Regions from separate parts of the Clostridium sp. AWRP genome, predicted to be linked through region 1. Evidence: riboswitches for the same ligand, from Rfam matches in the RefSeq annotation. Region 1 holds a riboswitch; each other region holds the start of a gene.
The links. Region 1 has a riboswitch for thiamine pyrophosphate ahead of thiW (energy coupling factor transporter S component ThiW). Riboswitches for the same ligand answer to the same signal wherever they lie in the genome.

Region 1 (3,287 bases):
ATTGGTGCTTCAGCTTACATGGCCAACAATCAAGGTATTATAACTCAGGTTTTTCCAAGAAATGAAAGGGGAAAAGCCCTTGGAATTTTGGCATCCTCTGTTGCCCTAGGAACCTTAATAGGGTCACCTGCTGGTGGATTTATTACCTACTATCTAAGTTGGAATTATATATTTTTCGTCAATGTACCTATTGGAGTAATTGCATTTATCGCTGCTTTAAAAGTATTGCCCCATAGTAAAAACCAAAATAAGGAGATAAATAGTAAACTTGATGTAAAAGGATCAACCTTTATTTTCCTATCAATGGTACTTTTATTTGGCTCCCTGATTCAAGGGCAGAAGGTCGGATATAATAATCCTATTATAATTACAATATTTATTGTATCTATTCTATTTATAGCAGTATTTATTGTATTAGAAAATAAAATAGAAAAACCTCTCATACAAATGAAAATTTTTAAGAACAATGTATTTTCTTTAAGCTTGTTTTGTGCATTTATATCATTTGTTTGTCTAAATGCTTCAATAATTATAATACCTTTTTATCTTCAAGATGCAATGAAACTAAACTCTAGTATAACAGGTCTTATAATGATAGTACAGCCACTAGTCATGGCTGTGATTTCTCCGCTTTCAGGAAACTTGTCAGACAAAATAGGCTCCAAGCTTTTAAGTTTTTTAGGACTCTTGCTTATGAGTATAAGTTTTATATTCCTATCATTTTTAAATCAATATTCTTCTATAACAAAGATTATACTTTATATTGTTGTATTAGCTTTAGGACAATCACTGTTTCAACCTTCAAATAATTCACTTATAATGTCAACAGTTCCTAAAAATGAACTAGGAATAGCCGGAAGTGTCAATTCTCTTGTGAGAAACTTAGGACAAATTATAGGAATTATACTTTCCACAAGCCTCTTATATAGTTTTATGAGCATTAAGATAGGTTATCGTGTAACAGATTATGTTACAGGAAGAGATGATATTTTTGTATATGGAATGAAATATGTATATATTGTTCTAACTATTGTATGTGCCTTCGGGGCACTACTCACTGCTTTTAGAATGCACAATAAGAAAATCACACAAATAGATCAGTCAGCTGCAGATGTACACGGTAAAAATTTTTAAAAATTGATTTCTGTATAATATTTTATTTCAAAGCATTTTAAACAATATTTACAGCAGTAAAAGCAATAAAAAATGTAAAATTCTAAACTATAACGTGATGTGAACTTAAAATTTTATAAAGGAAGTGAAATAAATTTGCATACATGGAAAACATATGGTATGATTTTCATAAAAAGGGAGCATGCTTAAGCATGCTGAGAGGAAGTATATGCTTCGACCTATAACTTGATTCGGATAATACCGACGTAAGGAAATATTTAATTTATGCTGTTTTTGTATGTTTTATGAGTGTAGATGGAATGTGCCTTACAAGGTATGTTCCATTTTTATATTTAAAAAGCAGTGGGGGAGCGCCCGAGGCTTTATAATAAAAATACAACTAAATAGCGAGGGAACTTGTGTTTCAAGGTGAGAGGAAGCTTTTGAGCTTCGACCGACCAATATGATTTGTCATATAGGGAATTGCTATTTGGTTACTCTAAAATTATGCCTGCGATAATGATGTTTATTTCCTATGTGATAAATTTAGAAAATAAATATTATTATGGAGGTACTTTATTATGGAAAGAAACTCAAAACTATTAAAAAAACTTATGCTGGCAATGATGGTGGCAATGGGAGTTGTCATTTCGCCAATTCTTCGTATAGAAGGAATGTGTCCTATGTCTTCTGTTATAAATATTACATGTGCAGTTTTTTTTGGACCTTGGTATGCGCTGCTTTGTGCTGTTTGTATTGGAATTATAAGAATGTTTCTTATGGGAATTCCACCTTTAGCTTTGACAGGTGCTGTTTTTGGAGCTTTTTTAGCAGGATTTTTATATAGGATATCTAAGAATACTTTAATTTTTGCAGTTTTAGGTGAAGTTATCGGAACAGGTATTATAGGTGCTGTTGTCTCATCGCCTATTATGACATATTTCTGGGGCAAAAAAGGACTTTCACTTATGTTTTATATTCCTTTATTCTTTACTGCTACAATTATTGGTGGAACAATTGCCTTTATTTTTTTAGGAGCATTAAGCAAAAATGGAATGCTTATAAAGATTCAGAAAAACTTGGGGGTAAAAGTTTATGAAAAATCAACAGATAGGGATAAACAACCTATTGCAAATAAAACGCAATGTTAAAATAAAAAAACCTCTTATTCATTATATTACAAATCCAATTTCAATAAATGATTGTGCAAATGCAATGCTTGCTATTGGGGCAAAACCTATTATGGCCGAGCATCCTCTAGAAGTTTCTGAAATTACATCTGCTTCTAACGCACTTGGTGTTAACCTTGGAAATATAACTGATGTTAGGATGAAATCCATGTTGATTTCAGGTAAAACAGCTTTTAAAGAGAGGATTCCCCAAGTAATTGATCTTGTTGGTGTTGGCTGCAGTAAATTGAGGTTTAATTATGCAAAAAAGTTTATTTCTCAGTGCCATCCAGATGTCATCAAAGGTAACTTATCTGAAATAAGAGCAATTTGTGGTATAGAAAGCAATGCAAAAGGAATAGATGCAGGAGAATGTGATAGGATAACAGATGATAACTTTGATGAAAATATAGAAATTGTGAAAAAACTATCCCTTAGAACAAATTCTGTTATTGCAGCTACTGGTGCAGTAGATGTAATAACTAACGGCAGCCAAACATATTTAATAAAAAACGGCTGTGAAATGCTTTCAATGGTAACAGGTACAGGATGTATGGTTACTGCACTCATAGCAAGTTATATTTCTTCCTTAGATATATTTGGTGGTACTATTTTAGCTGTATCACTTATGGGAATATGCGGGGAACTTTCTCAGCATACTACTGGTATAGGAAGCTTTAGGACTGATCTTATAGATAATTTATTTACAATTTCTGATAATACTATAACAAATAAAATAAAGTGTGAATTAAAATAATATAAACAGATTTCTAAGCATCAGATGGAGTTTTAACTCCACCTGATGCTTAGAAATCGTTATCCAGGGACGTAGCTGCTCTTTACTCCCACTTGGAGAAGAAGTGGGGGTATTAGAGCAGGTAGTCATCGGATAAAAAGCTTAAAAATTTGAGAACGTACCTAAATCAAGTACGTTCCCTCTATTCTATCGGCATATAGTTATAAACAGCTGACTCCACGGTACCTTTATAATCACTGCTGTATAAC
Region 2 (3,287 bases), 2.3 Mb from region 1:
CCACCAAATACTGGTTCTGATCTTGCAGTTATAAGCCTTTCTCCTACACCAAAAGAATCAATGCAGGCACCTTCTCTAAGTACGTCAGTTATGATAAATTCATCTAATGAGTTTGAAATAACTATGTTAACATCTTCAAGATCAGCGCTATCAAGTATTTTTCTACATTCTTTTGTTAAGTAAGTTATATCTCCGCTATCAATTCTTACTCCCTTAGGTTTATGGCCATTTGGAATTAAGATTTCTTTGAAAACCTTTATAGCATTGGGTAGGCCGGATTTCAGTACATTGTATGTATCAATAAGTAGTACACAATTATCAGGGTATACTTCAGCCCAGGCCTTAAAAGATTCATATTCTGATGGAAAAAGTTGTATCCAACTGTGAGCCATTGTACCAACTGCAGGCATACCAAACATTTGTTCAGATATAGTACAAGCAGTGGAATTACATCCACCTATAACTGCAGCCCTGGCACCATATATAGCTGCATCAGGAGCTTGAGCACGCCTAGAACCAAATTCCATTACAGGTCTAGTGCCTGCTGATCTACAAATCCTACTTGCTTTTGTTGCAATTAGAGTCTGGTGATTTATAGTTAGAAGTATCATGGTTTCAACAAACTGAGCTTGAATAGCGGGGCCTCTTACAGTTATTAGCGGTTCATTTGGAAATATAGGGGTTCCCTCGGGTACTGCCCATACATCACAGCAAAATCTAAAATCTTTTAGGTAATTTAAAAAGTCTTCTGAAAATTGTTTCTTACCCCTTAGATACTCTATATCTTCATCTGTAAAACTTAAATTTGACAGGTATTCTATAACTTGTTGAACACCTGCCATTATGCAATAACCACCTTCATCTGGAATCTTTCTGAAAAACATATCAAAATAGGCTATTCTATTACCCATATTGGTTTTCAAATACCCGTTACCCATAGTAAATTCATAGAAATCTACTAGCATTGTGAGGTTTCTCTCGTTTCTCACATTAAAGTTCTTTGTGCTTTCCATAATGAAAATCTCCTCTTATCTATGTTTTTATTATGATAAAAAAATATACATATGTATACATTGTAATACTTAAATTATCATATTACAAGGTTGCACATTTACAGAATTCTGAACTTTATTGAAGAATGTAATTCATGATTTTATCTCTAAATTTTATCATACCTTCATCTTTTAAAATGTTTTTTTAGATTATAAGTTGTAGTAAAAGGGTCATCTGAAGCCATTACAAGAGACATTACAGCTGCACCATGAACTTTGGTTCTTAGTACTATATCTATATTAGTCTCAGTTATTCCACCTATTGCAATAACTGGAATTGAAACGTTATTTATGATTTCTTTTAAAAATGAAATACCCCTGCCTTTTAGTCCTTTTTTACAGTTTGTTTCAAAAATATGTCCCGCAAGGAGATAATCTGCGCCTTTTTTTTGTGCGTTTATAGCTTCCAAAGTATTGTGCACAGATACACCTACAGTGCATTTCAATTTTAAATTGCTATTCATATAATCTTTATAACTTGTGTGAAATCCTTTGGAGTCTATTTTTAAAGCTGTTTCTATATTGTTGTTTATTATTAAGGGTATATTGTTAGAATCTGTAATTCTCTTTATTTTCTCAGCAATTGGAACCAATTGACTGTAAGTAAGATCTTTTTCACGTAAAATTATGGCGTCTGCGCCACCTAATATGGAACCCTTTAAGATATCAATCATGTTCTTATTTTTTACAAGCTTTCTGTTTGTTACTATATATAATTTTTTGTTCATAGTATCATGGACTCCCAATCTTTTCTTTTATTTCTAAAAATAAAAAAGAGTGTTTATATTGTAAACACTCCTTGAAATATATCTTTATTAATTTGCATCCCTACGGTAGTGTTAACTACATCAAGTTCAAAGGGTCAGGTTTTACCTTCTCAACCAAACTGGTTCCCCCACAACAATTTATTGATTTATAGGTATATAATACTACTTAGTCTTATATATGTAAATGATTTAGAATATTGTTTGTAATAAAATGGCATAAACTATAGAAAATTATTCTAATATTTTGTATAATTAGAATATGAATTTGTGATTATTTGTATGCTTAGGTAACTTTATGGTTGATTTACAAAATTAATGGGAGTATTACGTATGGTAGATATCATATAAAAAGTATTAAATTAGATAAACTTTATGAGGGGAGTTTTAAAGAATTATGGGTAAAAAAAATATATTAATAATTGATGATTCTTTAAGTGTGAGACAATTTATAAGGAAAATTCTAGAGGAAGCAAATTATAAAGTATATGAAGCAGGAGATGGTGAAGAAGGAATTAAAGTATTTAAAGAAAGTGGTAATATTGATCTAGTAATCACGGATATATATATGCCTAAAAAAAGTGGAATAGAAGTTCTTATAGAATTAAAAAGGGAGTATAAAGATTTAAAAATAATTATTCTTTCCGATGGAGGGGAAAAAGATTTTTCAGATGAAAATGGAATATGTGAAGATCTTGGAGCTACTTACTTTTTTAAAAAGGATTGGGTAAAGGATGAACTTATAGAATTAGTAAATAGGATATTTATCAAGTGATTCTTATGAAACAATTTTTTTAGTTAATAGTTAAGAGTTAAGAGTGAAGAATTAATAGTTAATGTGGATTTTTTTCCGTTACACTACAAAAAATCTTTAGTTAATTTTTGAAAGCTCGTTTTGCTAAAGCAAAACATAGCCGAGTTGATTTATATAAAATTTAAAGATTTTTTGCGATAGCTAAAAATCATCCTTCACTATTAATTCTTCATTATTAATTCTTAATTTGTGAGAGTTGAGTAATTAATTTAAGATTAAGCTGCTATATAAAATATAGTAGCTTAATTTTGTCTCTTAGCTAATTTTAAATTTATTTATTTCAGCTGCTAATTGTTCTGCTAATATTTGAAGATTACTTGAATGCTTTGTAAGTTCTTCCATAGTGGCTGATATTTCTTCTGTGGAAGCTGTAGTTTCTTGTGAAGCTGCAGCTGTTTCCTGTGATATAGATGAAATATTATCAATTTCAGATATTGTAGCTTGCTTTTTCTCATTTATATCGGAAATAGATGTTTTTACCTCATCAACTTTAGCAATCATTGATTCAATTGATTTTAGAATTACTTTAAATATTTTATGAGTTTGATCTACGGCTAAATATTGCTCATCTACGGCATTTTCAGCGGATTTAATAGCATTTACTGCTGTCTCTGATTTATTTTGTATACTTTCTATAATTTTCTTTATCTCATTGGT
Region 3 (3,287 bases), 1.1 Mb from region 1:
AATCGAGAAAAAGTTTTTCGATAAACTTTTTGAATTTACTAATAGACTCTCGAATTTTGCACTGAAAGCATATATCCTTAAGCCATTTTCACACATTTTCTTGTGAATTTAGCATAGGGGAATATGTTGGAAGATTAATCAAAAATAGTTTTTCTTTATGAAGTTCTGCAAATTCTTCGATATTCTTTGCTTTGTGAATTCTGTAATTGTCCCATATTAAAAATATCCTTTTACCTTTGCTTTGCCCAACAAGTTATTTTAAAAACTCAAGCATTTCTATAGAAGTAATTGAGTGTTGTGCTGGATATATATTGATTAGAGTATTATAATTCTTAGATATCTCTGTAGCACCAATGATATTGAAACCTGCTCGTATGTTATTACTTTCAATTATAGGGGATTGCCCTATAGGACTCCAACTCCTGCGGTTAACAGACTCTAGTCTTATTCTTGTTTCATCTTCAACATATAGGACGGAGTCATCTGTGTTCTCAATGATAGGCAGTAAATCAGCTATTTTTTTTAAAGATAGCTTGCAGCTCAGCATCTCCTTTGGTTAGTTTATATTGACCTCTTTTAAAGGAAAAGCCAAGACTTATTAGTAGTTGTCTTATCCACTTTTGTGAATAGGAGTTACCATATTTATCTTCAATATATTGGGATAATAAAGCTGTTGTCCAGCTGGACCGCGTATAACCAAAAGCTTCAGGTGACTTGCTTAGAACTACGTTCTTTAAATCCTTAAGCATTTCATCAGTAAAACTGCTTTTAGAACCGCCGCGATTATCTATAATTGAATCTATTCCATATTCGTTCCACTTGTGTATATAGGCAGTTATAGCTGCACGTGTTCTGCAAAGGGTGTTCATTATATCATTGGTATGAATTCCGTTATATCTCATTATTACAGTGCTTAAAAGCGCTCTGGTATACTTGCTCGTTGATGAGTTAATTATTTCATTTAATTCATTTATTGTATATCCATGTAGAGTTTCAACTTCTACTAAATGCATTTCCATATTATTTACTCCAATACTATATTTATTTATCAACTTGGATATCTATATACTTAGGTAAAATTTGCAGGGGAACTAATATAGTTGAGAAGGATAAAACCTAACCCTTAGAACCTGTCAGTTAATACTGTTGTAAGGAACCAAGCACAAACATGATAAAAAGTCTATTCTTATAGGAAAGGTAAAAAGAATAGGCGGTATGAGAATGAGCATAGTAGATACAAACGGGAATTTGCAGAACACAGATGGAACAACTGCAAATCTTAAAGAAAGATTATATATTCAAAAAGCCTTGTCTGGTAAAAGTAATGTATCAGATCCATTGATAAGCAAAAATAAAAGCGATGTAGTAGTTATGTATGCAGTTCCTATTAAAAACAATAATGAAATTGTAGGAGTATTACTTGAAACAAGGGATGGTAATCGTTTAAGCGACATAACTAATGAGGCTAAGTTTGGAAAAACAGGTTATGCATTTATGATAATAAAAGATGGAGCACTCATTGCTAATCCTGATAAAAATAAAGTCATAAAGATGGATAATCCCATTGAAGATGCAAAAAAAGATGCTAAACTGCAAGCTTTAGCAAATATTCATAAGAAAATGGGAACAGGAGAATCAGGAATGGATCAGTATGTTTATAATGGAGAAGATAAATATGTAGGATATGCTCCAGTCAAAGGAACTGAATGGTCTGTTGGAGTTTGCGTGTCAAAAGGCGAAATATTGTCAGAATTAAATACTCTAAGAATTCCCATTATAGGATTTTCCATACTATTTATGTTGCTTGGAGCTGCCATAGTTTATATTATTGCTAATAGCATCTCTAAAGGAATAAAATCTGCTTCGAAACATTTGAATTCATTAGCAGAAGGAGATTTATGCTAGGAAGTTTCACCTAAATATTTGCAAATGAAAGATGAAGTCGGAGCCATGACAAATTCCATGAAAGTGATGCAGGAATCATTAAAAGGAATGATTAACCGAATAAAAGAAAATTCTTTAAATATTAATATGCAGTCAGAAAACTTATCTTCCACTGCAGAAGAAATATCTAGTTCATCACAAAATGTTTCAGAAGCTATAAACGAAATTGCAAAAGGAACAAGTTCCCAATCTGAAGACTTAATAAATATAACAGATATTCTTAATAGCTTTAGTGATAAGTTATCTAAAATGGTTAATGAAATACAGGTTGTAGATTCGAAGTCTAGGGGAATTAGTTTAATGGCAAAAGAAAGTGGTACAGAAATGAATAAACTAAATCAATCTGTATCAAATGTTAGTAATTCATTTAAGATTTTTAATGGTAAAATTGTTGGACTTGGAAATAATATAAATGAAATAAATAAAATTATCAACATAATAAATGACATTGCAGAGCAAACAAATTTACTAGCATTAAATGCTGCTATTGAAGCAGCTAGGGCAGGAGAATCGGGTAAATGATTTGCAGTTGTTGCAGATGAAATAAGACAACTTGCTGAACAATCTCAATTATCATCAAAAAATATTAGTAAATTAATTAGTAAGATATCTAAAAATACTGATACTATAGTTCAAGACTCTGTGAATATGGATAGTGAATTAGTAAATCAAGTTAAAACTATAGATAGTTCGATAATATCATTTAAAAACATTATAGAAGCAGTAAATGACGTAATTCCTAAAATTGAAACAGTTATGAATTCTTCTGAAGACATAAATAAAGATAAAAATACTATTTTAAATAGGGTAGAAAATGTATCCTCAGTTTCACTTGAAGTTTCAGCAACTTCAAAAGAGATTTCAGTATCATCAGAAGAAATAGCAGCATCATCACAAACACTTAGTAATATGACTAAAGAAATGCTTGATGAAGTAAATAAATTTAAAATATAATATTTTAAATGTGCGTCCAGATGGGTACATACTTATCGGTGGAAATCCGATCTGGATACCAAGACTGATAATCATGTACCTGACCTGCTGCTTCTTTCTTTAAAAGTTATAAAAACTTCATCAAGTAATATTCACATTTTTAGTGTAATGGTTATTCTTGTTTTTAAAGAATTTTTGTCTGTCCAGCTTCGTTACCTATTGATAAATTAATTTCATCATATGTTATAACTTTATTTTTGATTTCTCCGAATTTTCTAACAACTGGAGTAGGATTCTGATTAAAATTCATACTAAGGCTTTGATTAGAGTAGTGTCCAGCTGGATCAATATAATATTTAAAGTCAATTGTTTTTTCTACATCTATATCCGCATATGCAATTCCTTCTGTT

Region 2: it holds a riboswitch for thiamine pyrophosphate, as region 1 does, so the genes downstream of both, DMR38_RS06800 (thiamine phosphate synthase) here and thiW (energy coupling factor transporter S component ThiW) in region 1, are expected to answer to the same signal.
Region 3: it holds a riboswitch for thiamine pyrophosphate, as region 1 does, so the genes downstream of both, DMR38_RS22180 (cache domain-containing protein) here and thiW (energy coupling factor transporter S component ThiW) in region 1, are expected to answer to the same signal.

What each region holds. Positions count from the first base shown of each region.
Region 1 covers NZ_CP029758.2:3,768,379-3,771,665, forward strand. Annotated here, with positions in the region: gene DMR38_RS17515 (MFS transporter) at 1-1,134, shown strand, start outside; TPP riboswitch at 1,298-1,403, shown strand; gene thiW (energy coupling factor transporter S component ThiW) at 1,695-2,264, shown strand; gene thiM (hydroxyethylthiazole kinase) at 2,242-3,039, shown strand; gene DMR38_RS17535 (MerR family transcriptional regulator) at 3,221-3,287, opposite strand, start outside.
Region 2 covers NZ_CP029758.2:1,456,481-1,459,767, forward strand. Annotated here, with positions in the region: gene DMR38_RS06795 (nicotinate phosphoribosyltransferase) at 1-1,013, opposite strand, end outside; gene DMR38_RS06800 (thiamine phosphate synthase) at 1,178-1,780, opposite strand; TPP riboswitch at 1,860-1,959, opposite strand; gene DMR38_RS06805 (response regulator) at 2,214-2,591, shown strand; gene DMR38_RS06810 (methyl-accepting chemotaxis protein) at 2,886-3,287, opposite strand, start outside.
Region 3 covers NZ_CP029758.2:329,894-333,180, reverse strand. Annotated here, with positions in the region: gene DMR38_RS22190 (hypothetical protein) at 89-181, opposite strand; gene DMR38_RS22185 (winged helix-turn-helix domain-containing protein) at 510-1,019, opposite strand; TPP riboswitch at 1,075-1,173, shown strand; gene DMR38_RS22180 (cache domain-containing protein) at 1,222-1,905, shown strand; partial or broken gene DMR38_RS22175 (methyl-accepting chemotaxis protein) at 1,930-2,898, shown strand; gene DMR38_RS01555 (carbon-nitrogen hydrolase family protein) at 3,062-3,287, opposite strand, start outside.